DNA from 2 places in the Micromonospora sp. DT227 genome. Region 1 is predicted to be linked to the other one. Evidence: predicted binding sites of a transcription regulator. Region 1 holds the regulator's gene; the other holds the start of a gene.

What was found. The regulator HspR, encoded in region 1, represses chaperone genes until heat shock. The targets are predictions, from matches to a motif close to TTGAGTNNNNNNNACTCAA.
Region 2: the regulator HspR is predicted to act here: its motif matches at 11,612-11,630, upstream of lon (endopeptidase La).

What each region holds. Positions count from the first base shown of each region.
Region 1 is NZ_JBNCLA010000001.1:534,716-550,166, reverse strand. It holds gene ACLQ2W_RS02760 (DUF350 domain-containing protein) at 1-183, opposite strand, end outside; gene ACLQ2W_RS02755 (DUF4247 domain-containing protein) at 214-639, opposite strand; gene ACLQ2W_RS02750 (DUF2617 family protein) at 636-1,130, opposite strand; gene ACLQ2W_RS02745 (DUF4178 domain-containing protein) at 1,133-1,765, opposite strand; gene ACLQ2W_RS02740 (hypothetical protein) at 1,849-2,232, opposite strand; gene clpB (ATP-dependent chaperone ClpB) at 2,387-4,978, opposite strand; gene ACLQ2W_RS02730 (hypothetical protein) at 5,065-5,214, opposite strand; gene ACLQ2W_RS02725 (GntR family transcriptional regulator) at 5,223-5,360, shown strand; gene ACLQ2W_RS02720 (cation:proton antiporter regulatory subunit) at 5,431-5,931, shown strand; gene ACLQ2W_RS02715 (cation:proton antiporter) at 5,937-7,145, shown strand; gene ACLQ2W_RS02710 (hypothetical protein) at 7,317-7,745, shown strand; gene ACLQ2W_RS02705 (hypothetical protein) at 7,926-8,132, opposite strand; gene ACLQ2W_RS02700 (heat shock protein transcriptional repressor HspR) at 8,402-8,842, opposite strand; gene dnaJ (molecular chaperone DnaJ) at 8,867-10,063, opposite strand; gene grpE (nucleotide exchange factor GrpE) at 10,143-10,889, opposite strand; gene dnaK (molecular chaperone DnaK) at 10,938-12,806, opposite strand; gene ACLQ2W_RS02680 (ABC transporter) at 13,019-14,872, shown strand; gene ACLQ2W_RS02675 (GTPase) at 14,928-15,451, shown strand, end outside.
Region 2 is NZ_JBNCLA010000003.1:38,134-53,584, reverse strand. It holds gene ACLQ2W_RS12540 (dihydrolipoamide acetyltransferase family protein) at 1-1,020, shown strand, start outside; gene ACLQ2W_RS12535 (Ig-like domain-containing protein) at 1,241-2,512, shown strand; gene ACLQ2W_RS12530 (SMP-30/gluconolactonase/LRE family protein) at 2,572-3,591, opposite strand; gene ACLQ2W_RS12525 (anti-sigma factor antagonist) at 3,819-4,172, shown strand; gene ACLQ2W_RS12520 (FKBP-type peptidyl-prolyl cis-trans isomerase) at 4,228-4,596, opposite strand; gene ACLQ2W_RS12515 (DoxX family membrane protein) at 4,766-5,323, opposite strand; gene ACLQ2W_RS12510 (CBS domain-containing protein) at 5,540-6,238, shown strand; gene ACLQ2W_RS12505 (helical backbone metal receptor) at 6,251-6,967, opposite strand; gene ACLQ2W_RS12500 (DICT sensory domain-containing protein) at 7,024-8,106, opposite strand; gene ACLQ2W_RS12495 (hypothetical protein) at 8,152-9,105, shown strand; gene ACLQ2W_RS12490 (hypothetical protein) at 9,355-10,656, shown strand; gene ACLQ2W_RS12485 (histone-like nucleoid-structuring protein Lsr2) at 11,082-11,429, opposite strand; gene lon (endopeptidase La) at 11,652-13,988, shown strand; gene ACLQ2W_RS12475 (DEAD/DEAH box helicase) at 14,070-15,451, opposite strand, start outside.

The DNA of each region.
Region 1 (15,451 bases):
GCCGACGCCGACCAGGTTGGAGGCGAGCAGCAGCGTGGCGTTGCGGTTGCGCTCGGCCCAGATCAGCTCGTGGAGCTTGCCGGGGGTGGCCAGGTCGACAAGCAGGTAGCCGACGGCCATCAGGACCACGCCGACCACGCCATAGGCGAGGGTGACCAGCAGATCGGTGACGAGATGCTGCACAGGAACTCCAGGGTGAGGGGGTCGGACGGGCTACTTGCCGGCGCCGGGGCCGCCGCCCCGGACGGTGCTGCCTCGGCCCCAGCCCCAGCTGTTGCCGACGACGCTGTGGTACCGGGGGTACGCGGTGGACATCCGCTCCAGCAGGATCACCGAGCCGACGGCGAGCGGGAGGATCACCACCGAGTCGTCGTCGTAGCGCAGGTACACGCCGCTGCCGTCGACGTACTGGTCGGCCGGCTGCCAGGTGTCGGTAATCTCCTTCGAGACCTGGCTCGGCGACCGGTTCGAGGTGTACGCGACGGCCTGCGAGCCGATGTCCCGACCGGACGCCCGGGAGTAGTGGTCCTGCACGTAGCCGCGTGGCGAGAAGTTGCCGTAGAAGATCGCGAAAGCGGCGACCAGCGCGCCGACCACGGCGACCGCCACGCCCACCACGAACCACCGTCGGTACGTCACAGCTCCTCCACCACCGTCTCGGTCAGGACCAGCTCGTTTGTCTGGGGGTAGGCGTGCCAGGTGCGCCAGGCGACCGGGCCGCCCGGCGGGTCGGGTCGGACGGCGAGCGCGGTGACCGCGTCCTCGTCGCCGGGAAACACCCCGACCAGGGCGAACGGGTCGCCGGCCAGTTCGGCGCGGAGCGCCGCGACCCGGGTACGCAGGCCGTCGCCAGCCGGCCGCAGCACGGTGGCGGTGAACCGGTAGCCGGCGGTCGCGTCGTGCAGCGTGTCCGGCAGGTGCGGCCGGCGGCCGGGCAGGCAGGCGACCGTCTCGGTCAGCCCGCCGAGGACCACCTGGTGGGAGGCACCGAGCAGGCGCAGCCGCAGCCGGGTCCCGCCGGGCAGGTCGACGTCGCGGACGGCCAGCGCCGGCAGCTCCGGGCCACCGAGCGTCAGGCTCAGGTCGGCGGCGCGGCTGTCGACGTACGGGGTCTGCAGGGCGACGAGCACGCTCACTTCACCTGGTCCGGGCCGCCCTGCGGGTAGATCATCACCTCGGCGCGGCGCAGTTCCTCGCCGAGGTTCACCTCCCAGCCGGCCTCGCCGTACGCCTCGAAGGACAACCGGGCCCCGCCGGGTGCCTGGTAGTCGTGGTAGCGCATGGTGCCGCGCGGGTCGAGGCCGGTGCCCTCGGTCGCGGTGTAGCGCGCCTGGCCGGACTCGTCCCAGTTGTAGCGGCGACCGGCGATCTCCAGCGTCGGGGCGCCCGGCGTCACCGTGGCCCCCGGCTCACTGGCCCAGAGCACCATCTCCAGGTCCGGCTCCGCCTCGACGGAGAGCCAGCGCTTCACGCCGCCGGCGTCGTCGAGCAGGTGTTCCGCCCAGCTCCAACCGCCCTCGACCAGGTGCACCGAGCCGCGCACGGTGTACGGCACCTGGCGGATCTCGACGATGTCGCCGGGCTTGAGCGCGCGCGGGTCGCCGCGCAGCGCGTCCGAGTCCCGGTCCCGGAACGGGTCACCGGGTGCCGCCTTCGGGCGTGGCGCCGAGCGGGACCTGCGCAGCGCGATCACGGCGATCACCACGCCGGCCACCCCCAGCAGGCACCCCAGCGTGGCCACCACGTACGCCACCGAACCGTTCATGACCGCCTCCCCCCAACCTGCATTGGCGGAGACGGTAACAACCCCGCGCACCTCGGCCGAAGCGCTGTTCGCTGAGTGTGGGGTCAGCTACGGTCTGCCGCGAGTCGCTCGGCCGCGTACTCACGCAGCGTGGTGCGGCCCATCACGCAACCGTGGAACGTGGTGAACTCGCCGTCGTCGTCGCGCAGCCGTTCCCAGGCGTTCCGCCCGGCCGCCGGGTCGACGGTCTCCAGCAGCGTGGCCGCGTACGCCTTCCCGGCCGGCGAGCCCTTCCGGAGCAGCCGATCCACCTCTTTCCGGGCGCGTTCGGAATGGTCGGCGAGTGCCCGCTCGATGTGCCGGTACGCGTCCGTGGCCGGCAGGATCTGCCCCGCGAACCCCACCCCGCCGAACGCCAGCGTGTCCGCCTCGGCGAGCTGCCGGACGGCGGCGTCCAGTTCCCGGTCCTTCTTCCCCATCCCCACCATGCCCTCCTATTGCCCGCTCCGCCCCGACCCGACGCTGTTGACCATGAAGTTGTCCGGCACCACGACGGCGTGTCGCACCGCCAACCTCATGATCGCCGGAAGGGGGCGGGGCCCCGCCGGTCCGGCGGGGCCCCGAGCCGGGGAAGGGGATCCGTCAGGCGGCGGTTACGGTCAGGGCGTCCTTGGTGTCGGCCAGGTCGACCTGGACCGTGTCGCCGTCGCGGATCTCGCCGGCCAGGAGCGCCTTCGCGAGGCGGTCACCGATGGCCGACTGCACCAGCCGGCGCAGCGGGCGCGCGCCGTAGATCGGGTCGTACCCGTGGTCGGCCAGCCAGGTGCGGGCCGCGTCGGTGACGTCCATGCCGAGCCGACGGTCCGCCAGCCGGCGCCGCAGCCGGTCGAGCTGGATGTCGACGATGGCCCGCAGGTCCTCGCCCTGGAGCGCGGCGAACACCACGATGTCGTCGAGGCGGTTGAGGAACTCCGGCTTGAAGTGCGACCGGACCACCGCGAGCACCCCCTCCCGGCGCTCCTCCTCGCCGAGCGTGAGGTCGCTGATCACCGACGACCCCAGGTTCGAGGTGAGGATCAGGATGGCGTTGCGGAAGTCCACCGTCCGGCCCTGGCCGTCGGTGAGCCGCCCGTCGTCGAGCACCTGGAGCAGGATGTCGAAGACGTCCGGGTGGGCCTTCTCCACCTCGTCCAGCAGGATCACCGAGTACGGCCGGCGGCGCACCGCCTCGGTGAGCTGGCCGCCCTCCTCGTACCCGACGTAACCGGGCGGGGCGCCGACCAGGCGGGCCACCGAGTGCTTCTCGCCGTACTCGCTCATGTCGATGCGGACCATGGCCCGCTCGTCGTCGAAGAGGAACTCGGCGAGCGCCTTGGCCAGCTCGGTCTTGCCGACGCCGGTCGGGCCGAGGAAGAGGAAACTGCCGGTCGGGCGGTCCGGGTCGGCGACGCCGGCCCGGGCGCGGCGGACCGCGTCGGAGACCGCGCCGACCGCCTCGGCCTGGCCGACCACGCGGGCCCGCAGCGACTCCTCCATCCGGAGCAGCTTGGCGGTCTCGCCCTCCAGCAGCCGGCCGGCCGGGATGCCGGTCCAGGAGGCGACCACGGCGGCGATGTCGTCCGCGCCGACTTCCTCCTTGAGCATCGCGCCGTCGGCCTGGAGCCGGGCCAGCTCCTCCTCGGCCTGCTTCAGCTCACCCTTGAGCGTGGGGATCCGGCCGTAGCGCAGCTCGGCGGCGCGTTCCAGCTCGCCGTCCCGCTCGGCCCGCTCGGCCTCGCCGCCGAGCCGCTCCAGCTCCTCCTTGGCGGTGGAGAGCTTGGTGATGTGGCTCTTCTCGGTCTGCCAACGCTCGGAGAGCGCGGTGAGCTGCTCACGCTTGTCGGCCAGCTCCTTGCGCAGCCGCGCCAGGCGCTCGGCGGAGGCGGCGTCGGGCTCCTTGGCCAGCGCCATCTCCTCGATCTCCAGCCGGCGCACCGCCCGCTCGATCTCGTCGACCTCGACCGGGCGGGAGTCGATCTCCATGCGCAGCCGGGACGCGGACTCGTCGACCAGGTCGATCGCCTTGTCCGGCAGGAACCGGTCGGTGATGTAGCGGTCGGAGAGCGCGGCGGCGGCGACCAGCGCGGCGTCGGTGATGCGTACGCCGTGGTGCACCTCGTAGCGCTCCTTGAGCCCGCGCAGGATGCCGATGGTGTCCTCGATGGTCGGCTCGCCGACCAGCACCGGCTGGAAGCGGCGCTCCAGCGCCGGGTCCTTCTCGATGTGCTCGCGGTACTCGTCGAGCGTGGTCGCGCCGACCATCCGCAGTTCGCCGCGGGCCAGCATCGGCTTGAGCATGTTGCCGGCGTCCATCGAGCCCTCGCCCTTGCCGGCGCCGACCACGGTGTGCAGCTCGTCGAGGAACGTGATGACCTGCCCGTCGGAGTTCTTGATCTCCTCCAGCACGGACTTGAGCCGCTCCTCGAACTGGCCGCGGTACTGCGCGCCGGCAACCATCGCGCCCAGGTCCAGCGAGACCAGCTTCTTGTCCCGCAGCGACTCGGGCACGTCACCGGCGACGATGCGCTGGGCCAGGCCCTCGACGATGGCGGTCTTGCCGACGCCCGGCTCACCGATCAGCACCGGGTTGTTCTTGGTACGCCGGGACAGCACCTGGATCACGCGGCGGATCTCCGAGTCCCGGCCGATCACCGGGTCGATCTTGCCGTCGCGGGCGCTGGCGGTCAGGTCGACGCCGTACTTGGCCAGCGCCTGGTAGGTCTGCTCCGGATCGGCGGTGGTGACCCGACGGTCCCCGCCCCGGACGGTCGGGAACGCGGCGACCAGGTTCTCCTCGGTGGCGCCGGCGTTCTTCAGCGCGACCGAGACCGCGCCGCCGACCCGGGCCAGCCCGGCGAGCAGGTGCTCGGTCGAGGTGTACTCGTCGCCGAGCGGCCGGGCGATCTGCTCGGCGGCGCCGATGGCGTTGACGAACTCCCGGGCCAACGTCGGCTCGGCCAGGCTGGAGCCGCGCGCGGCGGGCAGCGCGTCGACCGAGCGCTGGGCGACCCGGCGCAGTTCGGCGGCGTCGGCGCCGACGGCGCGCAGCAGGCCGGCGGCGGTCGAGCCGTCGGTGTCCAGCAGGGCCAGCAGCAGGTGCCAGGGCTCCACGGTGGCGTGACCGCGCTGGTTCGCCAGCGCGACGGCACCGGTGATGGTCTCGCGGCTCTTGGTGGTGAGGCGTTCCGTGTTCATGGGCTCCCCCGGGATCGGCGTGTCGACTGGACATGACACAACCAGAGTTGAGTCTATTCCGCTCAACTCCACCCGTGTGACCTGAGTCACCGTCTCCGGCCGGGGAGACGTGCGGTGCAGGGCGTCACGTGGTCGGCGCGCAGCACGCAGCGCCGGCCGCCGTCGAGCTTGCGGTCGCAGAACACCCAGTGGCGTACGCCCTGGTCGTCCTCGGCCGAGACGGTGATCCCGCCCAACGCCCTCGCTGCGCGAGCTGATCGCCCATTACCAGGTCTCCGCAGAGCCGGTCCGCTCGGCGCTGCTGATCCTCCAGGCCGAAGGGCTGGTCGAGGGGCACCAGGGCAAGGGCACCTATGTCACCCCCCGCGGCAACGCCTCCTGATTCCACGAGCATCCGGGTGGTGGCTCGGCTCCGGGAGCAGCATGTGCCTGGCAGAGGTAGCCTCACCGGCGTGCGAGTACGTGTCGAACAGACCGCCTTACCGGGAATCGGCGTACGTCATGACCTGATGACGGAATCCGGCCGCCGGCTCGGCGTGGTCTCCCATCGCAATGGCCGCCGCGACCTGGTCCTCTACGACCCGGACGATCCCGACTCCTGTCAGCACGACATACCGCTGACCGACGACGAGGCGGAGGCGCTGGCCGACATCCTCGGCGCGTCGCTGATGCTGGGTCAACTCTCCGGGCTGCGCGAGCAGGCCGCCGGGCTGCTGACCGAGCAGATCGTGATCCCGGCCGGCTCGAAGTACGTCGGTCGGCGGCTCGGCGACACGAAGGCCCGCACCCGGACCAGCGCGTCCATCGTGGCCGTGCTGCGTCAGGGCGAGGTGAACGTCTCGCCCGACCCCACCTTCCGGTTCGAATCCGGCGACGTGGTCGTCGTGGTCGGCACCCGACAGGGGCTCGACGGCGTCACCTCCATCCTCGCCGAGACCGACCCGGACGGCTGACGCGTATGCACGAAACCCAAATCCTGCTCGTCGAGGTCGGCGCGCTGCTGCTCCTGCTCGGCCTGCTCGGCCGGCTCAGCCGTCGCGTCGGCGTCTCGCCCATCCCGCTCTACCTGCTGGCCGGCCTCGCCTTCGGGCACGGCGGCCTGCTGCCGCTCAACGCCAGCGAGGAGTTCTTCGCCGTCGGCGCGGAGATCGGCGTGATCCTGCTGCTGGTCATGCTCGGCCTGGAGTACAGCGCGAACGAACTGGTCGGCAACCTCCGCTCGGCCGCGCCCGCCGGGCTCATCGACGCGGTGTTCAACGCGCTGCCCGGCTTCGCGTTCGCGCTGCTGCTCGGCTGGGGCTGGGTCGCCGCCGTGGTGCTCGCCGGCGTCACCTGGGTGTCGTCCTCGGGCGTGATCGCCAAGGTGCTCGGCGACCTGGGCCGGGTCGGTAACCGGGAGACCCCGGTGATCCTCTCCGTCCTGGTGATCGAGGACCTGGCGATGGCGCTCTACCTGCCGCTGGTCACCGCGCTGCTCGCCGGGGTCGGCCTGATGAAGGGCGGCATCGCGCTCGCCATCGCGGTGTTCACCGTGGTCGTCGTGCTGGCCGTGGCGATCCGGTACGGGCACCTGATCTCCACCGCGCTCTCCGCCAAGGATCCGGAGGCGCTGCTGCTCGGCGTGCTCGGCCTGACCCTGCTGGTCGCCGGTATCGCGGCCAAGCTCCAGGTCTCCGCCGCGGTCGGCGCGTTCCTGGTCGGCATCGCGCTGTCCGGGCCGGTCGCGCACCACGCCACCCAACTGCTGTCGCCGCTGCGAGACCTCTTCGCCGCGGTCTTCTTCGTGTTCTTCGGGCTGGTCACCAACCCGCTGGACATGCCGCCGGTGCTGCTGCCCGCGCTGCTGCTGGCCGTGGTGACCATGGCGACGAAGGTGGCCACCGGCTACCTGGCCGCCCGTCGGGCCGGGATCGCCGAGCCCGGACGCTGGCGGGCCGGCCTGGCGCTCACTCCGCGCGGTGAGTTCTCCATCGTCATCGCCGGGCTGGCCGTGTCGGCCGTCTACCCGGTGGAGCCGAAGCTGGCCGCGCTCGCCACCGCGTACGTGCTGATCACGGTGGTGACCGGTCCGCTGCTCGCCCGACTGCCGGACACCCCCTGGTTCAAGCAGTGGCTGCGCCGACGTGCCGCCGCCACCCGACCGGTCACGGTGCCGGTGGGCGACTGACCCGTGGCCGGGCCTGATCGGCTGCTCAGCCGGTCCGGCCCGGCCAACGGTTGTCAAATTGATTCCGGGAAGGGCTACCACTGCTCCGCCGAAGCGCGTTAACGTGTCGCCCCAGCAGCCAGGGTCCGCGGGTGGCCGGAGCCCCCGTCAGCGTCAGCGGAAGGTCGGCCGGTGAACGTGCGGGAAGAGACGTTCCACGGCTTCGCCAACCCGGTCGACCCCTCGCCCGCCGAGCTGCGGGCCTGGGCGTACCAACCGGACTCGGTGCCACTGGCCTCCATGCCACCGGACTGGGACCTGCTGGTCGCCGGTGACCACCTGGTGCAGACGCTGTTCGACCTGGCCATGGACCGGTCCTGCCCGGCCCGCCGGTTCGCGCTGCACTGCCTCTACATCTACGCCGCCGACGGCATCCGGACGAACTTCCGCGCGCACCCGAAACGCCGCTTCCGCAAGCTCGTCGAGCAGGCCGAACGGACCGGCGACGACCTGATGCGCAACTGGGCGCACAACAGCCGGGTGCTGCTCGCCCGCCCGGATCTCTTCGTCTACCGCGACTGGTGCGAGGGCGGCCTGGTCCGCGAGAACCGCCGCCTCTGACCCCCCACCCGCCGCACCCCGCCTCCGCCGTGATCATGAAGTTGACGGCGGTGTCGATCTCCACCGATGCCGCCAACTTCATGATCACCGGTCAGGGTGGGCCGAGTGGCGTCCGGCCCGCGCGAAATGGCGAACGGGCCGGGGCCCCCCGTGGGTCCCGGCCCGTTCGTCGGCGGACCGTCAGGTCGATCCGCCCTGCTTCTTGCGCCGTTCGTCGTCCCTGGCGCGGTCCACACCGTGGTCGGTCTGGTCGGCGAAGCGCCCTTCCTTGACCTTGTCGCTGAAGCGGCCCTCGGTGACCCGGTCGAACCGCTCCTTGACGTTCTCGGCCACCTTCTCGAGGCGTTCCTCCGCGCGTTCCGCCACTTTCTTCGCCGGTTCCGCCATGGCTCCCCCCGCCAGCCCGGATTCCGTTTCAGGGCTTTCATCCCTGATCGGAAGCCTAGTGGAATCCACTCCGCCGCACCCCCACTTCCGCAACCTCCGGCCGGCACCGGTGGAACGCCATGGATCCCTCCGCGGCCCGGAGACAGCCATGGCGTTCCACCCACTTGCTCTGCAGCCATGGGGGCAATGGGAGAGACGACGGAAGGCCGGCAACGGCCCCGGGAACAGCGGGGACGTGCCGGCCCTCGGACGAGCGCGAGCAGCAGGTGTCAGCGATCGGGGGTACGGCGGGGACGCCAGACCACGAGCGCGGTGGAGGTGCGGTTGGTGGGCACCAGGTCGCCGCGGGGGAAGCCACCCAGCGACTCCAGCTCGGCGATCCGCCGGTACGCGGCGTCCAGCTCCGCCTCCAGCCGGGCCACCCGCTGCTGCGCCTCCTCCAGCAGCCGCTCCAGCCCGATGATCCGCTTGACCCCGGCCAGGTTGATCCCGTCGTCCTGACTGAGCCGCTGCACCTCGCGCAGCAGCACCACGTCCCGGACGCTGTACCGGCGACCGCCGCCGGCCGCCCGGCCGGGCTGCACCAGGCCCAGCCGGTCGTACTGGCGCAGCGTCTGGGGGTGCATGCCCGCCATTCGCGCCGCCACCGAGATCATCAGAATCTTGGCTTCGTAGGCCGGGTCACCCGAGCCGACGTACTCCTCCGACATGCCCGCTCACCTCCGCTGCCGCCGTCAACTGAATCGACGTACCCGCGCGTCGAGATGTTCCCGCGCGGCGGGCGGGGTCTGTGCCGCGAAGGTCTCCAGCGCCGCCCGCGCCTCGTCCGACACCTTCGCCGGGACCACCACGTCGAGCGTGACCAGCAGGTCACCGGCGCGGCCGTCGTTGCGTACGACGCCCTTGCCGCGGGCCCGCAACACCCGCCCGGCGGGGGTACCCGGTGGCACCCGCAACGTCACCGTGCCGTCCAGGGTCGGCACCCGCAGGTCGGTGCCGAGCACCGCCTCGGCGTACGTGATCGGGACGTTCAGGGTCAGATCGTCCCCGGTGCGTCCGAACAGCTCGTCCGGGCGCACCTTCACGTGCACGAACAGATCTCCCGCCGGGCCGCCCCGGTCGCCGGGTTCGCCGCGACCGGCCAGTCGGATCCGCTGGCCGTCGGCCACCCCGGCCGGGAAGCGCACGGTCAGCGTGCGGGTCTTGGTGACCCCGCCGCTGCCGTGGCACTCCGGGCACTTCTCCTCGACGATCGTGCCGACACCCTGGCAGTTGCGGCACGGCTCGGAGAAGCTGAACGACCCCTGGTTGCGGGTGGTCACGCCGGCGCCGTGGCAGACCGGGCAGGCCAGCGGCGTGGTGCCCGGCTTCGCGCCGTTGCCGTGGCAGGTGTCGCACACCCCTGGTGCGCGCAGCGTCAGCGGCAGGGTGACGCCGCGGACCGCGTCGGAGAAGTCCAGCGCCACCTCGGCCTCGACGTCCCGGCCCCGGGCCGGACCGCGCGGGCGTGCCCCGCCGCCGGCGCCGCCACCGGAGAAGATCGTGCTGAACAGGTCGGTGAAGCCGCCGCCACCGAACCGGGCGTCGCCACCACCGCCGGCACCACCGCCGCCACCGCCGAACAGGTCGGAGACGTCGAACGGCGTGCCCCCGGACTGGCCCGCGCCGCGGGCGCCGCGCCGGAACGCGCCCGAGCCGAACAGCGACCGCATCTCGTCGTACTCGCGACGCTTCTTCTCGTCGCCGAGCACCGCGTACGCCTCGGAGACGGTCTTGAACCGCTCCTCGGCCCCGGCATCACCGGGGTTGTGGTCCGGATGCGACTCCCGGGCCAGCTTCCGGTACGACTTCTTGATCTCGTCCGAGGAGGCGGACTTGTCCACGCCCAACGCGGCGTAGTAGTCCTTCTCGAGCCAGTCCTTGGAACTCACCGGTCCACCCCCTTCCACGGGTCGAATCCCGGTCGTCCCGCCCGCCCGGTGCGGGCGGGCGGGACGTCACGGGTCGGCACTACTCCGGGTCCGCGACCGCGACCAGGGCCGGCCGCAGCAGGCGCTCGCCGAGTTGGTAGCCCCGGCGCATGACCTGCACGCAGGTCGGCTCGGTCACGTCGGCGGAGGTCTGGTGCGCCACCGCCTCGTGCCGGGTCGGGTCGAACGGGTCGCCCTGCTCGCCGAACGCGGTCAGGCCGAACTTGCCCAGCGCGGCGGTGAGCTGGTCGGCCACACTGCCGAACGGACCCACCAGGTCGCCGTGCTCACGGGCCCGGTCCAGGTCGTCGAGGATCGGCAGGAGTGCGGTGAGCACCCCGCCGGTCGCCTGCTCCTGCACCAGGTTGCGGTCGCGGTCGACCCGCTTGCGGTAGTTGGCGTACTCCGCCGACACCCGCTGGAGGTCGCGGGTGCGCTCCTCCAGGTCGGAGCGGAGCGACTCCAGCTCGGCGCCGAGCGGCGCCTTGCCGGTCTCGTCGCTCGGCTCGGCCGGCGCGTCGACCACGGGGGGCCCGGCGACGTCGGCGTCGCCGCCGATCTCGTCGACCACGACCTCGGCCTCCTCGACCAGCCCTTCGGCGGGCGCGTCGGCGGCGGCGTCGGCGGCGGACGGGTCGTTCGCCGGCTCCTCGGTCACCTTGCCGAGCTTGCGCTTGTCGCGGATGACGACCCGCGGCTCGTCGCCGGCGTCCTTGCCGGCGCCCGCGGAGCCACCCGGCGCCGACCCGGTGGAACCCGGGTCGGCAGCTCGTGGCGTGTCCGTCATGCGGTCACCTCATCCCTCTGCGGTGCGGATCGTGCCGGGGACCGACTGTCACTTCTTGTCCTCGTCCACGATCTCCGCGTCGACCACGTCGTCGGCGCCGCCGGCCTGCGGACCGCCGGTCGCACCCGCGCCGGCACCCGGCCCGGCCGCACCCGCACCGGGAGCGCCCGGCTCACCCTCCTGCTGCTGCGCGTAGAGCAGCGAGCCGGCCTGCTGGGAGACCTGCGCCAGCTTCTCGTGCGCGGCCTTGATCTTCTCGATGTCCTGCCCGCCGAGGGCGCTGCGCAGCTCGCCGAGCGCCTCGTTGAGCTGGTCCCGGTTCTCGGCCGGCAGCTTGTCGCCGCTCTCGGCGAGGAACTTCTCGGTCTGCCACTGGAGCGCCTCGGCGACGTTGCGGGTCTCCGCCTCCTCGCGGCGGCGCTTGTCCTCGTCCGCGTGCTCCTCGGCGTCCCGGCGCATGCGCTCGATGTCGTCCTTCGGCAGCGAGGAGCCGCCGGTGATCGTCATCTTCTGTTCCTTGCCGGTGCCCAGGTCCTTGGCGTGCACGTTGACGATGCCGTTGGCGTCGATGTCGAACGTGACCTCGATCTGCGGCACGCCGCGCGGCGCCGGCGGGAGGCCGGTCAGCTCGAACGTGCCGAGCTTCTTGTTGTAGGCCGCGATCTCCCGCTCGCCCTGGAACACCTGGATCAGCACCGACGGCTGGTTGTCGTCGGCCGTGGTGAAGACCTCGGAGCGCTTGGTCGGGATGGTGGTGTTGCGCTCGATGAGCTTGGTGAAGATGCCGCCCTTGGTCTCGATGCCGAGGCTCAGCGGCGTCACGTCGAGCAGCAGGACGTCCTTGACCTCGCCCTTGAGCACGCCGGCCTGGAGCGCGGCGCCGACGGCGACGACCTCGTCCGGGTTGACGCCCTTGTTCGGGTCGCGGCCGGTGAGCTGCTTGACCAGGTCGGTGACGGACGGCATCCGGGTCGAGCCGCCGACCAGGATGACGTGGTCGACGTCGGCGACCTTGATCCCGGCGTCCTTGACGGCCTGCTCGAACGGGCCCTTGCAGCGGTCCAGCAGATCCTGCGTCATGCGCTGGAACTCGGCGCGGCTCAGCGTCACGTCGAGGTGCAGCGGGCCGGCCGCGCCGGCGGTGATGTACGGCAGGTTGATGTTGCTGGTGGTGGCCGCGGACAGCTCGATCTTGGCCTTCTCGGCCGCCTCCTTGAGCCGCTGCATGGCCATCTTGTCCTGCGACAGGTCGATGCCGTGCTCGCCGCGGAACGTCTTCACCAGGTGGTCGATGATCCGCTGGTCCCAGTCGTCGCCGCCGAGCTGGTTGTCACCGCTCGTCGACTTGACCTCGACGACGCCCTCGGCCAGCTCCAGCAGGGACACGTCGAACGTGCCGCCACCGAGGTCGAAGACCAGGACGGTCTGCTCCTTGGAGCCCTTGTCCAGGCCGTACGCCAGGGCGGCCGCGGTCGGCTCGTTCACGATCCGCAGCACGTTGAAGCCGGCGATCTCCCCGGCCTCCTTGGTGGCCTGGCGCTGACCGTCGTTGAAGTAGGCCGGGACGGTGATCACCGCGTCGGCGATCTGCTCACCCAGGTACGCCTCGGCGTCCCGCTTGAGCTTCATCAGCGTCCGCGCGGAGATCTCCTGCGGGGTGTACTTCTTGCCGTCGATGTCGACGGTCCAGTTGGTGCCGATCTCCCGCTTGACCGAGCGGATGGTCCGGTCGGGGTTGGTCACCGCCTGGCGCTTGGCGACCTCACCGACGAGCACCTCGCCGTTGCGGGCGAACGCGACGATCGAGGGAGTCGTACGCGAGCCCTCAGCGTTGGCGATGACGGTGGGCTCACCGCCCTCGAGAACGCTGACGCAGGAGTTCGTCGTGCCGAGGTCGATGCCGACCGCACGTGCCATGTTCGCTTCCTCGCTTCATAACGGGTGAGCAGGTCGGTTGGCCTGCCCGGCGGGGTCGCCCGGAAGGCAGCCGCGCCACAAGTTGAGTGAACTTGACTCAATAGTGCCACGCGATCGGCAAACCGCAAGTCGGGGTTGAGTCGACTCGACGCAACCTGACCGTTATTACCGTCCGGTTGTCTTACCTTGCGTCGGTCGGGCACGCTTTAGCGGTGACGACGCATGGCGATTCCGCCACCCGTGCCGGCGCGCCCGCCGTCGCAGCCCGCACCGGAACCCCCACCGGCGACGACCAGCCCGCCGAAGCCACGGCGGGCCTGTCCGCCGCGCTCACCGACCTGCGGGCCGCGATCGACGCGGCTCGCTTCCCGCTCGCCCTGCCCTCGGCCGAGTCGGCCCGGCACGCCGCCCGGAGCCTCACCGACCAGCTCGACGACTACCTGCTGCCGAGGTTGGCCCGACTCGACGCCCCGCTGCTCGTGGTGGTCGGCGGCTCGACCGGCGCCGGCAAGTCGACGCTCGTCAACAGCCTGGTCCAGGCGCGGGTCAGCGCGGCCGGGGTGCTCCGGCCCACCACCCGTTCCCCGGTGCTGGTCTGCAATCCGGCCGACGCCGCCTGGTTCCGCCAGGGCGAGCTGCTGCCCGGCCTGACCCGCACCACCGAGCCGAGCGAGCACCCGGGCACCCTCCAACTGGTCACCGCCCCGGCACTGCCGGCCGGGCTGGCCTTCCTCGACGCCCCCGACATCGACTCGGTGGTGGACGCCAACCGGGCGCTCGCCGGGCAACTGCTCGCCGCCGCCGACCTGTGGTTGTTCGTCACCACCGCCGCGCGCTACGCCGACGCCGTGCCCTGGGAGCTGCTGCGCAGCGCCCGGGCCCGGGGCACCGCCGTCGCCATGGTGCTCGACCGGGTCCCGCCCGAGGCGGCCGACGAGATCGCCGCCCACCTGTCCGAGATGCTCGCCTCGCAGGATCTGGGCGCCGCGCCGCTGTTCGTGCTGCCGGAGACCTGGGTGGACGGGCAGGGCCTGCTGCCGGACCGGATGACCGCGCCGCTGAGCGGCTGGTTCGCCCGGCTCGCCGGCGACGCGGAGGCCCGCTCGGCGGTGGTCCGGCAGACACTCGACGGCGCGCTGGCCGCCCTGCACCCGGTGGTCGAGGGGTTGGCCGACGCCGCCGACGAGCAGATGGCCGCCGCCGAGGCGCTCGACGAACGGGTCCGGGCCGCCTACCGGGGCGCCGAGCGCACCGTCGACCAGGGGCTCCGGGACGGCCGGCTGCTCCGGGGCGAGGTGCTGGCCCGCTGGCAGGAGTTCGTCGGCACCGGCGAGTTCTTCCGCAGCCTGGAGGCACGGATCGGCCGGCTGCGGGACCGGATGGTCGCGGCGGTCACCGGTCGGCCCGCCCCGGCGGCGGAGCTGCGGACCGCGATCGAGTCGCAACTGGTCACGCTGCTGCGCGGGGTGGCCGCCGAGGCGGCCGAGAACGCGTACACCGGTTGGAAGGCGCACCCGGCCGGCGCGGCGCTGCTCGAACCGGAGCTGGCGTACGCGTCGGCCGACCTGCCGGCGCGCGGCGAGCAACTGGTCCGCGACTGGCAGCGCGCGGTGCTGGAGCTGGTCCGCGTCGAGGGCGGCGACCGGCGGTTCGTGGCCCGCACCGCGGCGTACGCGGTCAACGCCACCGGCCTGGCCGTCATGATCGGCGTCTTCGCCTCCACCGCGTTCATCCCGACCGGCCTGGAGGTCGCCGCCGGCACCGGCACCGCGGTCGCCGGGCAGACCGTGCTCCAGGCCATCTTCGGCGACCAGGCGGTGCGTAACCTGTCCCGAAAGGCGCGGGTGGACCTGCTCGACCGGGTCGGCGCGCTGCTCACCGAGGAGGCCGCCCGCTTCCTGGCCCGCACCGAGGCCGCCCGCCCGGCCACCGACGCCGGTGCGGCGTTGCGCCAGGCGGCGGTGACGGTCGAGCGGGCCCGGCACCGCAGCGGCCTCACCACCGCCGACGGCGCCCCGTCGCCCACCGCCACCGCCACCGACCAGGACGGACGCCACCACCCGTGAGCGCGAGGAGCGAGCCGGGCCTGCGAGCCCCGCAGTCGCGAACAAGGACGGCATCATGACGAACCTCGTGGGACGGATGCGCGAGGCGTTCCGAAGCGACCAACGGATCGACCCGGACGTCCTGATCGCGCGCCTCCAGGCGGTCCAGCGGTTCCTCGGCGCGGTGGACGGCCAGGTGCCGGACGCCCAACTGGTGGCCGCGCACACCGTGGTCGAGCGGGCCGGCGACCGGCTCGCTCTCTCCGGCCGGCACACCGTGGTCGCGCTCGCCGGCGCCACCGGCAGCGGAAAGTCGAGCCTGTTCAACGCGCTGGCCCGGATGGACCTCTCCCCGGTCGGCGTGCGCCGGCCGACCACCGGTGTGGCCCACGCCTGCGTGTGGGGCCCGCTCGACGGCGCGGTACGCCTGCTCGACTGGGTCGGGGTGCTGCCCCGGCACCGGTTCGTCCGGGAGAGCCCGCTGGACGGCGACGACGAGTCCAACCTGCACGGCCTGGTCCTGCTGGACCTGCCCGACTTCGACTCGGTGCAGCACCACCACCGGCTGGAGGTCGACCGGCTGCTCGGCCTGGTCGACCT
Region 2 (15,451 bases), on a different contig from region 1:
GAGCCCGGTCCCGCGCTCGCGGCCGGCTCGCCGGCCCGGACCGACCCGGGGACGGTGGCCGGAGCGTCGGTCCCGGCCGGCTCGACCGCGTCGGCGGACCGGACGCCCGATCCGGCGCGGACCGGTGATCCGGCCTCGGCGCCGCTTGTCATCTCGCCGATCGTGCGGCGGCTGGCCAGGGAGCAGGGGATCGATCTGGCGTCGGTGCGTGGCACCGGGCCGGGCGGCGTGATCCGTCGGGCGGACGTGGAGACGGCGCTGGCCGCGCCGGCCGCCCGGCTGGCGGCCGTGCCGGACGCGCACGTCGGGCTCGTCCCGGCCGGCGACGGCGACGTGGTCGTCCCGCTCACCGGCATCCGTAAGGTGATCGCCGACAAGCTCTCCCGCAGCCGCCGGGAGATCCCCGAGGTGACCATCTGGGTCGACGTGGACGCCACCGGGCTGCTGGAGACCCGGGCCGCGATCAACGCCGCCACCCCGGACGCGCCGGTGAGCATCCTGGCTCTGCTGGCCCGCGTCTGCCTGAGCGGCCTGCGGCGGTATCCGCAGCTCAACGCGCGCGTCGACACCGAGGGGCAGCGGATCGTGCAGTCCGCCGGCGTGCACCTGGGCATCGCCGCGCAGACCGACCGGGGCCTGGTGGTGCCGGTGCTGCGTGACGCCCAGCGGCTCACCACCGGCGAACTGGCCGCCGCGCTGGCCGAGACCACGGCGGCGGCTCGCGCCGGCACGCTGCCCCCGGCCCGGCTGACCGGCGGGACGTTCACGCTCAACAACTACGGCGTGTTCGGGGTGGACGGCTCGACGCCGATCATCAACCATCCGGAGGCGGCGCTGCTCGGCGTCGGCCGGATCGTGGACAAGCCCTGGGTGGTCGACGGGCAGTTGGCGGTCCGGAAGGTGACCCAGCTCAGCCTCACCTTCGACCACCGGGTCTGCGACGGCGGCGTGGCCGGCGGGTTCCTGCGCCACGTGGCCGACTGTGTCGAACGCCCCGCCCTGCTGATCGTCAACGTCTGACCCCGACGGCCGCAGCCCCCTGTCCCGGGGCTGCGGCCGTCCGCAGGGGAGCGCCACGCCCGGGACGGGCGATACCGGTCGTCGGGCCCGCCGACTCCCGATCCGGCCGCCAGCGACCCATTTCACGCAGCCGTTTCCGAGCAATTCCGCTGAAGGCGCCACACCGTGACGACGGGCCTACAGAATGTGGGCGAGGGGGTGCCGAAATGGGGGACGGAATATGTTTGTGAGGCGGCGACTGACGCTTTTCGCGATGACTGTCGCGGTCGCGCCACTCGCGGTCGGCGCGTGCACCGCCGGCCCGAAGTCGGTGGCGAAGCGGGCCGAGGCGGCCCCGCCGTCGGTCACGGTGACGCCGGCCGACCGGGCCCGTGACGTGCCGATCAGCGCGGAGGTGGGCACGAAGCCCAGCAACGGCAAGGTGACCGGCGTCAAGCTGACCGACGACAAGGGCCGCCCCGTGCCGGCCCAGGCGCGGGAGGACGGATCCGGTTGGGTGCCGGACCGCCCGCTGGCGAATTCCCGGACGTACACGGCCGAGGTGACCGTGAGCGGCGATTCCGGGAGGACCACGACGCGGAAGACGACGTTCACGACGATGGCCAAATCCACCAAACCGGCCGTCACCAGCGAATTGTATCTCCAGGACAAACAGACGTACGGAACGGCGATGCCGGTGGTACTCGGTTTCGATCCGCCCATTCCGGAACAGGCGCGGGCGGACGTGCAGCGCCGGCTGTTCGTCAGGACGGACCCGCCGCAGCCGGGCACCTGGTCGTGGATGGCGGACGGCAAGCAGGCCGAGTACCGGGCGCCGGACCGCTGGAAGCCCGGCACCCGGATCAGCGTGCGCAGCGCGCTGGAGGGGTTGCCGATCGGGAAGGACGCGGTGGGTGACTCCGACCGGGTGGCCACCGCCAGGGTGGGCCGGCAGGTGTCGCTCGACATCGACAACACCACCAAGCAGATGACCGTCTACCAGGACGGCAAGGTGCTCAGGAAGTTGCCGGTCAGCCTCGGCAAGCCAAGCACGCCGAGTTCCAGCGGCACCATGGTGATCATGGAGAAGCACGAGCACACCACGTTCGACACCCGCGGCGAGCCGGACGGCGGCTACGTGGTCGACGTGGACGACGCCCAGCGGCTGACCTGGGGCGGCGAGTTCATCCACTCGGCGCCGTGGTCGGAGGGGGAACAGGGCTACAACAACACCTCGCACGGCTGTACCAACGTGTCCGCCGCCGGTGCGGACTGGCTGATGGGCGTCACGCAGGTCGGTGACCTGGTGACCGTCAAGGGCACCGAGGTGCAGCTCCAGCAGGGCAACGGCTTCACCGCCTGGAACGTGAGCTGGGACGAGTTCGCCAAGGGCAGCGCGCTGCCCGTACCGGCGGGGTTGAAGCCCACGCGGAGCCCGACGCCGCACCCGGGCGCGGTGGCCGGCGGGTCGTCGCCCGCGCCCACCCCGTCGGCGAGCAACAGCGGCGGCTGAACCGGGGGAGGAACGGCCACGGGCCGGCCCGCGTCCGCGCGGGCCGGCCCACGTCGACCTCAGTCCAGGTCGACGCGGGCCACGCCGGTCGCGGTCAGGCTGCCCAGCCAGAGCTGTTGGCCGTGCTGCCGGACGCCGGTCACCATCGGGTACGCGCCGCCGGGGCCGTGCAGCGTCCGCAGCACCCGCCCGGCGCCGTCGACGAGCGCGACCAGACCGTAGCGGCGCGGCTGCGGCTGCACCGCCCCGGGCAGCAGCGCGACGAGCTGCCGGACCCGGGGGTGGGGCAGCAACCGTTCCATGATCGGCAGTCGGGGGCTGGGCAGCGCGATCCAGTACGTCCCGTCGCCGACGGCGGAGACGTTGTCCGGATACGCCGGCAGGTCGGTCAGCACGGTGGCCCGCCCGGTCGGCAGGTCCACCCGCAGCAGCCGGTGGGTGGCGGTCTCGACAAGCATCAGCGCCGACTCGTCCGGGGTGAGCGCCAGCCCGTTGGGGAAGTAGAGCCCGTCGGCCACCACGTCGGTGCGTCCGGTGCGCCTGTCGTACGCCAGCACCCGCCCGTTGGGCCGGTGCTCCAGCAGGTCCCGCTTCCAGTGCGAGAGCGGGAAGCGGTCGGACGAGTCGGTGAAGAACACGGTGCCGTCCCGGGCGACCGCGGCGTTGTCGGCCAGATGCACCGGCGGCGCGGTGCCGGTCAGCTCGTGCACCGCCCCGGCCGGGTCGACCCGCAGCAGCCCCCGGTACGCGTCGCAGACCAGCAGCCCGCCGTCGACCGGGTCCAGTTCGATGCCGAGCGGCCGGCCGCCGGTCTCGGCGAGCAGCGTCGGGCGGGTGCCGGCCGGCGCGTCGGCCGGCCACCACCAGAGCCGGCCGTCCTCGTCGCCGCTGACCGCCCGCCCCTCGGCGTCGATCACCACGTCCTCCGGGCCGTGCCCGCCCTCGGGCAGCGGCAGCAGGTCGGCCCGGTCCAGCCGGGTGTCGGTGGCGGCCCAGGCCCCGGCCAGCGGCGGCGGCACGGTGGCCGGCTCACGGACCGGGCGGATCAGCAGGGGGACGCGCGGGCGGGGAACGGCCATCGGCTCATTGTGGCCCGGCCGACGCGGCGCGGGGGAGTCCGCCACGGCGTGTCCGGTCCGCCGGTCCGCTCCACGGGGCTCGGGGGTGCTCCCCGCGGGCCGCTCGACCGGGCCGGCGGGCGGCTGCGGGATGACCCTGAGACGGCTCGGGGTCGGCACCCGGGCGCAACCCGGAACCCCGGTGCCGAGCAGCGGAAACTGTCGGTGGGCGAGGGTAGGTTTGGGGTATGACGGACGACCGCTTCCAGGTGGCGACGGAGGTGCTCGACCACGTGGTCGAGCTGCGTCCGGTCGGCGAGATCGACATCGCCACCGTGGCGGCGTTCCGGGCCGCGTTGTGGGCCGCGCCGGCGCGGCCGGTGGTGCGGGTCGACCTGTCCGGCGTGCGGCTGCTCTCCGCCGCCGGGGTGCGCACGCTGGCCGCCGCGCACCTGCGGGTCCGGGCGCGCGGTGGCGAGCTGGTGCTCGTCGATCCCGCGCCGATGGTCGCCCGGGTGCTGCGGGTGACCGGCCTGCACCGGGTCGTGCCGGTGCGCGAGTCGGGCCCCGCGCGGGAGCTGCTGACCTGCGCCGCGGCCTGACCACGGGACCGGGCCGCCGGCATCGCGCCGACGGCCCGGCGGCCGGTGGAGGGGCTCAGCGCACGCCGAGCAGGTCCACCACGAAGACCAGCGTCTCGTTCGGCTTGATGACGCCGCCGGCGCCCCGGGCGCCGTAGCCCAGGTGCGGCGGGATGGTGAGCCGCCGCCGGCCGCCCACCTTCATGCCGATCACGCCCTTGTCCCAGCCGGCGATGACCTGGCCACCGCCGAGCGGGAACTCGAACGTCTCGCCCCGGTTCCACGACGCGTCGAACTCACGGCCGGTGGAGTGGGCCACGCCCACGTAGTGCACGCTGGCCAGCTGGCCGGCGTGCGCCTCCGGGCCGTCGCCGACAGTGATGTCCTCGACGACGAGATCGGCGGGCGGCGCGCCCTCGATCGGGCCAACCTCGGGCTTCTCCATGAGCGGGTCTCCTCGGTGCTGACGGTGTGGTCACCGTCGATCCTGCCGGATCGCGAGCGGCCGATACGCGCCGGTCCCCCCACCCGGGCCGCGTCGGCGGGGCGGAGCCGGGCGCACGACGGGGCGGGCGCCGCCTGCCGGCGACGCCCGCCCCGAGGGCGACCTGCGCTCACTTCAGCCAGGGGAGGCGCTGGACCAGGGGGAGCTTCGCCCAGGCCCGGCCGAGGCCGAGGGTGTTGCCGGCGCCGACCAGGGCCAGGCCGGCGAGCAGGCCCGCGTAGATGAGGTGGTCGTCCATGACGGGGTTGTTCTCCGGGGGCAGCACCGCCGTCCACATCAGCACCAGGAGCAGCCCACCGGCGACGGCGGCGATCCGGATGCCGATGCCGAGCAGCAGGGCCACGCCGATGCCGAGCAGGCCGAGCATGAACAGCCAGTCCGCCCAGGCCGCGCCGGCGATGTCGTGGTAGACGCCCTCGAACGGGCCGGCCACGCCGAAGCCGAGGAAGCCCTTGGTCGGGCTGCCACCGTTGATCCAGGCGTTCTTCGCCGGGGTCTCGTGGCCCAGGCCGAACATCTTGTCCAGGAACGCCCAGAGGAAGATCCAGCCCAGGGCGATCCGCAGCCCGGCCCAGACGAACCGGGTGGCCTTCTGGCGGGGGGTCTCGACCGCCGGAGCGATGGTGTCGGCGGGGGTCCGCTCGATTGTCGCGGTCATGGTGTCCACGTCCCTTCTGTGCCTCGCACCGCGCTTCCCGGTGGCAGTTCCATTCCACCGCCGCGCGGCGGCCGGGAGCAGGGCCGTCGGGGCCCTCGGGACCGGGCCGTTGGTCCCGTCCCGGCCCGGTCCGGTCGACCCGTCCGCGACCGGTCCGCCGCCCCTGCCGCGCCGTCCCCCGGCCGCCTAGCGTCGCCGGTGAGGGACCCGTGCGAGGAGGTCGTGATGAGGACATGGCAGGTGGCCGACGTGATGACCAGGGACGTCGCGACGGTGGACGCGGAGACGCCGTACCGGGACGTGGTGGACGTGCTGGTGCGGGAGCGGGTCAGCGGAGTGCCGGTGGTGGACTCGTTCCACCGGGTGCTCGGCGTGATCTCCGAGGCGGATCTGCTGCACAAGGTGGAGTGGTCCGGCCGCATCGAGGAACGCCGGGTGTTCGAGGGGCGGCGCCGGCGGGCCGCGCGGGAGAAGGCGGGCGCGCTGGTGGCCCGGGACCTGATGACCGCGCCGGCGGTCACCACCCACGGGCGGGCGTCACTGCCGGCCACGGCCCGGCTGATGGACCGGGAGGCGGTCAAGCGGCTGCCGGTCCTCGACGACCTCGGCCGGCTGGCCGGCATCGTGACCCGCGGCGACCTGCTCCGGGTGCACCTGCGCTCCGACGCGGAGATCCGCGAGGACGTGGTCCAGGAGGTGCTGCGTCGGGTGCTAGCCGTCCGGGACGGCCTGGTCACGGTCCAGGTCCGCGGCGGTGAGGTCGCCCTGGACGGACGGCTGGACCGACGCAGCGCCGTCGAACTCGCCGGCCGGCTGGCCGGTCAGGTCGCCGGCGTGGTCGCGGTGCACAACGCCGTCGGGTACGACGTGGACGACACCACGCTGATGGAGCTGGACCCGGTGCACGCCACCCCGATCGCCTGACCGGGCGCCGCCTCAGACCGGCGTGGCGAGCTGCGCGGCGAGCAGCGCCGGCGCCTCGGCCAGCGACGGGCCGTACCAGGTGAGGTGCCGGCCGGAGACCAGCGCCGCCGGCACCCCGGGGAACGCCTCCGGTCCGTCGTCGGCGGTGAACCGGTACGGCTCGTCCGGCAGCACCACCAGCTCCGGCGACCGGGCGCGCAGCGCGTCGAGCGCCGGACGCGGATAGCGTTCGGGGTCGTCGGCCCAGGCGTTGGCCACGCCGAGCCGACGCAGCACGTCCCCGGCGAACGTGTCCCGGCCCAGCACCACCCACGGGCGGCGCCACACCGGCACCACCGCGGTCCGGACGTGCTCGGGGACGGGCGGCGCGGCCCAGGCCCGGCGGGCCGCCCGCAGCCAGGACGGTTCGACCGACACGCCGAGCGCCTCGACCAGCGCGCCGAGCTGGTCGAGCGCCTCCGGCACGGTACGCGGGAAGGTGACCCGCACCGGCACCCCGGCCGCGCGCAGCGCCTCCGCGTCGACCAGCCGGTTCTCCTCCTCGTTGAGCAGCACCAGATCGGGCGCGAGGGCGAGGACGCGATCCAGGTCGGGATACTTCGTCCCGCCGACGCGGGGGACGTCCAGCCCGGCCGGGTGCGTGCACCAGTCCGTGGCGCCGACCAGCGCCTCCGGCCGGGTCGCCGCGACCGCCTCGGTCAGCGACGGCACCAGCGACACCACCCGCACGACGTGCTCCCCTCGTTCCGGCGCCCGTGGCGTGACCGTGGTGGGCGGACGACCGGTCAGCGGGCGCCGGCCGGGGCGGGCTCCGGCGGCAGACCCGCCACCGGCACCCCCTCCCGGACCGCCCACTCCACGGCGGCCCGCAGGTCGTCCGTCGGCAGCGGCCGTCGGGTGGTCACCGCGACCGCGGCGTGCATCGTGTACGCGACGAACGGGTACGACCGCGCCAGCGCCGAGATCGCCTCGTGCAGCCGGCCCACCACGGCCAACGCCTCCGGTTCGGAGAGCGCGGGCAGGACGAGGTGGAACTCGTTGTCGGCGACGCGTACCGCCCGGTCCACCGGCCGCAGCACGCCGGTGACCGCGCCGAGCACGGCCTGGCCCTCCCGGGCGGTGCTGCGTCGGCCGAAGCGTTCCGGCGCGCCGGCCGGCTCGTCGACCCGCAGGCCGACCAGCGCCACCGGCAGCGTGCCGGAGGCGGTCACCCCGTCCGCGCCGGTCCACCGGCGCAGCGCGGGCTCGTCGAGCATCCCGTCCGTCGGCTCGGCCGGTCGCGCGTTCCGGTCGCCGCGCCGGGCCAGCAGCCGTAGCGCCGCCTCGGCCCGGGACTCGCCCGGCCCGGCCGGGATGTCCCGTACCCGGGCGACCGCCTCGTCCAGCGCGGTTCGGGCCGGGCCGGGCAGCCGCTCGGCGAGCTGTTCGCGCAGCCGGATGACCTCGTGCAGCGCCGCGTCGCGGCGGAACCCCCAGCGACCGTCGAAGAGCCGACCGGCCTCCAGCGTCGGCGCGGGCGCGACCTCGGCCCGGTCGTACGCCACCAGCGTGCCGCCGAAGCGTGGGGTCAGCGCCACCACGCTCCACTCCCGCGCCAGCTCCTCCGCCTCGTCCAACGCCACCCCGTACACCCGGTCGGGCAGGTCCGGCGGCGGGCCGCCGACCATGGCGACCACCGTCGCGGCGGCCCGGTCGGCGATCCGTCGGTAGATCTCCCGTTCCCGGGCGAAGTACGGCAGCCGCTGGAACAGCGCGAACACGACGAGCGGGCCGTCCTCCGCCTCGGCCAGCGCCGCTCGTTCGATGGCGTGGGAAACGGCGACGAGGCTGCGTTTGGTGAATCGCTCCGGGGTCCGTCCGCTGTGCACCCGCCGAGCCTAGAGGGCCGACCCCGACGGCGCACCGCCCGACGGGTGCCCGGATTCCTCCGCACCGCCGAGGTGATCGCCATGATCGACGCCATACACTCGGACGTCGACCGAGCGACGGACGGATTGTGCGAGATGACCAGCACCGGCAGCGTGGCCGCCTCCTGGCTGCGGCCGATCCCGACCGCCACGCCGGCGCGGCTGGCCCGCGCCGGCCACCTCGGGTACGCCGACCGGCGCCTCGGTGAACTGGTCCAGGGCCGGCCGCCCGGTGTCACCGGCAGCCAGTGGAGCACCGCCGGACGGGCCGGCCTCGACCTGGTGGTGTGCGCCGCCGACACCGGTCGGCCACGGTTCGCCGTCCGGTTCGCCGCGCCCGCGCCGGACGGTTCGCCGGCCCGCCGGGCCGAGCGGCTGACCGACGCGGTCTGCGACGCCGTGGGCCTGCCGCTGCTGCGCGTCGAGTCACCGACGCTCGGCGGCGAGCAGGTTCGCCGGTTCGTCGAGTACGTGCTCGACGCCCGTGCCTATGCGGCCGGCACCGGGCCGGACGGCGGGGAGACGGTCGGGTTCCGCGACATCGTGGGCCGGTTGCCGGACGGCCGGCGCGGCCCGGTCAACGACCTCGGCGCGGTGGCCCGCGCCGACGCGGTCCAGGCGTACGTGGCGGGCCGGCTGGCCGACCCGATCGTGCGCGGCCTGCACGTGCGGTGGACCGGTGGCCCGGCCGAGGGCTGGAGCTGGGTCGAGGTGCGGCCCGGTCGCTGCCGGGTGGAGCGGGTGCGACTGACGTCCCGGGGCTTCTCCTGCGGGGTGGATCCGGGTCGGCTCGCCGAGGACCTGGCCGCCACGGCGTTGGGGGAGAAGCTGCGTGACCCGGCCGCCGACGAGGCGTCCCTGGTGGACCGGACCGAACTGCGTGAGCAGGTGCGGCGCCTCGCCGACCGGCGGGAGTCCTTCGACGGCGGCTTCGCCTTCGACCATCTCTGCGTCGACTGACCGGCCCGCTCCGGCCACCGGCCGGCCCGCCGATTTTTTTTCTGATCCCCGGTTGAACCTTCGCCGTCGGCGCTCCGTACCTAAGCGGGAATGGACGCAGATCTTCCGCCGCGCCCGGACGGCGCGGAGACGGTGCGGAAAGGGCACCGTCGGCCATTGACGCGCGGCTCCGACGTCGCAGTGATCTCACCCCGAAGAATTCCGCCGGGATCACCAGTCAACTACCGGATCGAGAAGGAGAACAATTCGATGCGCAGGTCCACACGGGCGCGCCGGTCATCCGGTAACGCGCGGAGCAAGCGGATGCTGGCCGTGGTCGGCACGCTCGCGGTCTTCGGCGGCATCGTCGCCGTCACCCAGATCTCGTCCGCCCAGGACCGGCGGACGACCACCCGCGCGGCCTCGGCGTCCTGCGTGGCCCCGAGCGCGGGCGCGACCGCGCCGGGCGGCCAGGGCAGCACCACCCGGACCTGGCAGAACGGCCGCTGGGTCCGGAACCACTGGGGTGACGGCCAGATGTCGGCGGCCGAGTGCCAGCAGACCAAGGGGGGCGGCGCCGGCGCCGGCACCCCGACCGTGACCTGCCCGGACGTGAAGAGCAAGCTGCCGCAGGTGCCCGCCCGGGCGGGCGCCGAGGTGGACCGCAACCTGGCCCTGCTGGACAGCCAGATCGCCGAGGCGAACCGACGTCTCGCGGCGGACGGCCGCAACGGCGGCGACTTCATCAACAACGCGATCCTCCGGCCGCTCGCCGACAAGCGGACCGCGACGTTGAACCGGATCGCCACCGCCATCGGGCGGGGCGGCCAGCGTCCGCAGGGTCTGGACAAGCTCGCCCCGTGCGCCCTGGCCGACAACGCGCAGAACGGCGGCAACACCGGCGGGGCCAACAACGGCGGCCAGAACGGCGGCAACACCGGCGGTCAGAACGGCGGCAACAACAACGGTGGCCAGAACGGCGGGAACAACAACGGCGGGAACAACAACGGCGGCGGCCAGAACAACGGCCTGAACGTGCTGGCCAAGGACTGCGCCAACAGCAAGTTGGAGGCGCACAACGGCTTCCAGAACGGCAACCGTTGCGTGAGCACCGCGTTCGGTGAGGTCGGCGCCGCGGCGAACAACCCGTCGCTGCTCATCACGCAGTTCCCCAACCAGGTGCAGCGCAACCAGCCGTTCACGCTCCGGGTCACCACGAGGAACCTGGTGCGGGACCGCTTCCTCGCCGCCGGGCAGGGCGGCTACTACCTGGAGAGCTCGCTGCTCAACGACCAGGGTCTGGTCCGCGGTCACTTCCACACCGCGTGCCGGATGCTCGGCAGCACCCGGCAGCCCCCGAACCCGCAGGACGTGCCGGCCTTCTTCGTCGCCACCGAGGACGGCCGGGGCGGGTCCCAGCCGGACGACGTGCTGATCCAGATCCCGGGTCTGCCGGACTCGGGCCTGGCCCAGTGCTCGGTCTGGGCCGGCGACGGCTCGCACCGGATCCCGATGATGGAGCGGGCGAACCAGACCCCCGCCATCGACGTGGTGCGCATCCAGGTCAACTGACCCGCACGCCGACGGCCGGAGCCGCCCGGGTACGCCCGGGCGGCTCCGGCCGCGTCGCGGGTGGGTCGGTCGGGCCGAGTCGTCGGTGGGCCTTCCGGGCTGGGTCGTCGGTGCCGCCGCCCCGGTGTGCGGCCGGTGGCTCGCCGCCCGTCGCGGAAGCACGGGGCGGCGCTGTCCGCCCGACCGTCCGGCGGCCCCCGGGGGCCGGCGACGGGACCCGGGTGGCGGCCGTGCACCGGCCGCGTCGTCGCTGCGGTCAGCGCGAAAGGCTGGGTACGGCAGGGTCGCGCACCGCGCGGTGCGCGCGCCGAGAAAGTTGCTGCCGAGTCGATCGAGCCGGATGAAAATTGTCGACCGAAAAAGCCGGTCGGGGCCCCGCTGATTCCCAGCGTGACCCCGTGGCGCCCGACCGTGAACCGGGAGCCTCAGCGGCTCTTGTACGCCTCCACCACGGAGACCGGGATGCGTCCGCGCTCGGAAATCTCGTAGCCGTTCTTGGCGGCCCATTCGCGGATGGCGCGGTTCTGCTCGCGGTCCATTCCCGAGGTGCTCGGCCGGGTGACGCGCCGCGCCGCGCGGCCGGCGTCGACTGGTCCGCGGCCGATGCGCCGGCCAGCGTTGATGTACGGGTCCAGCGCTTTACGCAGGACGCCCGCGTTCTCGTCGGAGACGTCGATCGTGTAGGCCACGCCGTCCAGGCTGAACTCGACGGTCCGATCGGCCTTTCCGCCGTCGAGGTCGTCCGTCAGAACGGTGATTACTTTCCTTGCCATCGCCATTACTCCCTGTGTCGGGCGGGGTGTGGCTAAGAGTTTGACCTACCTGGCGGTAATTCCGCAACAATACCCGACACTTTCTATTCGGCGGGTCGGGGTAAACGATGGACCGGCAATAGGGTCGGAGCGTGTGGACGTGGCGTGGGTCACAAGCCGGAACAAGGTGCACGGTTTGTTACTTGAGCCAGACACGCTCAACCAACTGATGGCAGGTGTTCGATGGCAACTCTTCCGGTACTTCCCCTGACCGACGCCGTCCTGCTGCCCGGGATGGTCGTCCCGGTGACCCTCGACCCGACCACCCAGGCCGCTGTCGACGCGGCCCGCGCCACCGGCGACAAGACGCTGCTGGCGGTGCCCCGCATCGACGGCGAGTACGGCTCGGTCGGCGTGGTCGCCACCCTCGAGAAGGTGGGCCGACTGCCCAGCGGCGAACCGGCGGCCGTGGTGCGCGGCATCGCCCGTGCCCGCATCGGCTCCGGCGTGCCCGGCCCGGGCGCGGCGCTCTGGGTCGAGGCGACGACCCTCGACGAACCCGCGCCGGCCGGCCGGGCCCGGGAACTGGCCCGCGAGTACCGCGCGCTGATGACCTCGGTGCTCCAGCAGCGCGGCGCCTGGCAGGTCATCGACGCCATGGAGCGGATGACCGACCTCTCCGAGCTGGCCGACTCGGCCGGCTACGCGCCCTGGCTCAGCCTGGCGCAGAAGACCGAGCTGCTCGCCGCGCCGGACGTCACCGCCCGGCTGGAGCTGCTGGTCGGCTGGGTGAAGGAGCATCTGGCCGAGCAGGAGGTCACCGAGCAGATCAACACCGATGTCCGGGAAGGGCTGGAGAAGTCCCAGCGGGAGTTCCTGCTCCGGCAGCAGCTCGCCGCGATCCGCAAGGAACTCGGCGAGGACGAGCCGGACGGCTCCGCCGACTACCGGGCCCGGGTCGAGTCCGCCGACCTGCCGGACAAGGTCCGCGAGGCGGCCCTGCGCGAGGTCGGCAAGCTGGAGCGGGCCAGCGACGCCTCGCCCGAGGCGGGCTGGATCCGTACCTGGCTGGACACGGTCCTGGAGATGCCGTGGAGCACGCGTACCGAGGACAACACCGACCTGGCCGCGGCCCGGGCGGTGCTCGACGCGGACCACGCCGGCCTGGCCGACGTGAAGGACCGCATCCTGGAGTACCTCGCGGTGCGCAACCGCCGCGCGGAGCGCAACCTCGGCGTGGTCGGCGGACGCGGCTCCGGCGCGGTGCTCGCCCTGGCCGGCCCACCCGGCGTCGGCAAGACCAGCCTGGGCGAGTCGGTGGCCCGGGCGCTGGGTCGCACCTTCGTCCGGGTCTCGCTCGGCGGGGTCCGGGACGAGGCCGAGATCCGGGGCCACCGGCGCACCTACGTCGGCGCGCTGCCCGGCCGCATCGTGCGGGCGCTGCGTGAGGCCGGCTCGATGAACCCGGTCGTGCTGCTCGACGAGGTCGACAAGCTGGCCGTCGGCTACTCCGGCGACCCGGCGGCGGCCCTGCTGGAGGTGCTCGACCCGGCGCAGAACCACACCTTCCGTGACCACTACCTCGAGGTCGACCTCGACCTGTCCGACGTGCTCTTCCTGGCCACCGCCAACGTGGTGGAGAACATCCCCGGCCCGTTGCTGGACCGGATGGAGCTGGTCATGCTGGACGGCTACACCGAGGACGAGAAGGTGGCCATCGCCCGGGACCACCTGCTGCCCCGGCAGCAGGAGCGGGCCGGGCTGACCGCCGACGAGGTGACCGTCGCCGACGAGGCGCTGGCGCTGATCGCCGGGGAGTACACCCGGGAGGCCGGCGTCCGGCAGCTCGAACGGGCGCTGGCGAAGATCCTGCGCAAGGTGACCGTGGCGTTGGCGTCCGACCCGGCGCCGGTCCGCGTCGACACCGCCACCCTGTCCCGCTACCTGGGTCGGCCCAAGTTCACCCCGGAGTCGGCCGAACGTACGGCGGTGCCCGGCGTGGCCACCGGCCTGGCCGTCACCGGCGCGGGCGGGGACGTGCTCTTCATCGAGGCGACCAGCATGGAGGGCGAGCCGGGCCTGACCCTCACCGGTCAGCTCGGGGACGTGATGAAGGAGTCGGCGCACATCGCGCTGTCCTACCTGCGCTCCAACGGACGACGCCTCGGCATCGACCCGAACGCCCTCGCCGGGCGGCGGATCCACGTGCACTTCCCGGCGGGCGCGGTGCCGAAGGACGGTCCCAGCGCCGGCATCACCATGGTCACCGCGCTGGCGTCCCTGGTCACCGGCCGGCCGGTGCGGCCCGAGTTCGGGATGACCGGCGAGGTGACGCTCTCCGGCCGGGTGCTGCCCATCGGCGGTGTGAAGCAGAAGCTGCTCGCCGCGCACCGGGCCGGCCTCACCGAGGTGATCATCCCGAAGCGCAACGAGCCGGACCTGGACGACCTGCCGGCCGAGGTGCGCGAGGCGCTGACCGTGCACACCCTCGCCGACGTGGCGGACGTGCTCGCGCTGGCGCTGCGTCCGGCCGAGGTGGACGCCCAGAGCCTCGGCGGCCAGCCGCTCACCGCGGCCTGACCGGCCCCGTCGAACCCCCGTCGCCCGCCGGGCGACGGGGGTTCGTGGTGCGGAACGCAGGAGGCGACAGCCGTCGGGCGGCTACCGGCGGTCGCGCCGGTCCCGGGGGTCGAAGCGACGCTCACCGCCACCGTCGCCCTCACCCTCCCGGTCCCGCCGGACGGTGGCCTTGCGACCCTTGATGGTGCTGCCCCGCAGGCCCTGGATCACCTCGTCGGCCATGCCCTGCGGCACCTCCACCAGGGAGAACCGGTCGGCGATCTCGATCGAGCCGATGTCCCGCCCGCTCACCCCGGTCTCCCCGGTGATCGCGCCGACCAGGTCCTGCGGTCGTACCCCGGCCCGGCGGCCCAACCCGATGAAGACCTGGGCCATGCCGGCGGCGCGGGACCGGCCGCCACCGCGCCGGTCCCGACCCTCGGCGCCGGGCCGGCCCTCCCGGTTCGGGCGGACCGCGACCTGGGGGATCTCCTCCTCGTCGGCGGTGCCGGGCAGCGTGGCCTCGTGTGCCAACCGCACCGCGGCGAGCGCGACCTCCATCAGGTCGAACTCGTCGGTCAGCGACTCGACGACCGCCCGGAACGGCTCCAGGTCGTCCTCGAGCACCGACTCCCGCACCGCGGCCTGGGTCAGCTCGAACCGCCGGGTCCGCAGGTCGGCCACCGTCGGGATCTTGTCCACCGTGATCCGCTGGCCGGTGACCCGCTCGATCGTCTTCAGCATCCGGTGCTCGCGCGGCTCGGCGAGCGTGATCGCCACGCCCTCCCGGCCGGCCCGGCCCACCCGGCCGATCCGGTGCACGTACGACTCCGGCGCGGACGGGACGTCGTAGTTCACCACGTGGGTGAGCTGCTCGACGTCCAGCCCGCGGGCCGCCACGTCGGTGGCGACCAGCAGGTCCGCGGTGCCGGAGCGCAGCCGGCCCATCACCCGGTCCCGCTGCTCCTGGCTCATCCCGCCGTGCAGCGCCTCGGCCCGGTAGCCCCGCCCGTTCATCGTCTCGGTGAGCCGGTCCACCTCCTCCCGGCTGCGGCAGAACACGATCGCCGCGGTGGGCGACTCGACGTCGAGCACCCGGCCCAGCGCGGCCGGCTTGTGCGCCCGCGCCACGATGTAGGCGCTCTGCCGTACCCGCGGCGCCTCGCCGGCCACCTGGCGTTCACGTTCGATCCGGATCCGCACCGGGTCGGTCAGGTGCTGCCGGGCCAGCCCGTCGATGCGGGCCGGCATGGTGGCCGAGAAGAGCACCGTCTGCCGGCCCTCGGGGGCGTGCTCCAGGATCGCCTCGATGTCCTCGGCGAAGCCCATGTCGAGCATCTCGTCCGCCTCGTCCAGCACCACGGTGGCCAGCGAGCTCAGCCGCAGCGTGCCCCGGGCGATGTGGTCGAGCGCGCGCCCGGGCGTGGCGACCACCACGTCCACCCCGTGGTCGAGCGCGCGGAGCTGCCGGCCGATCGGCTGGC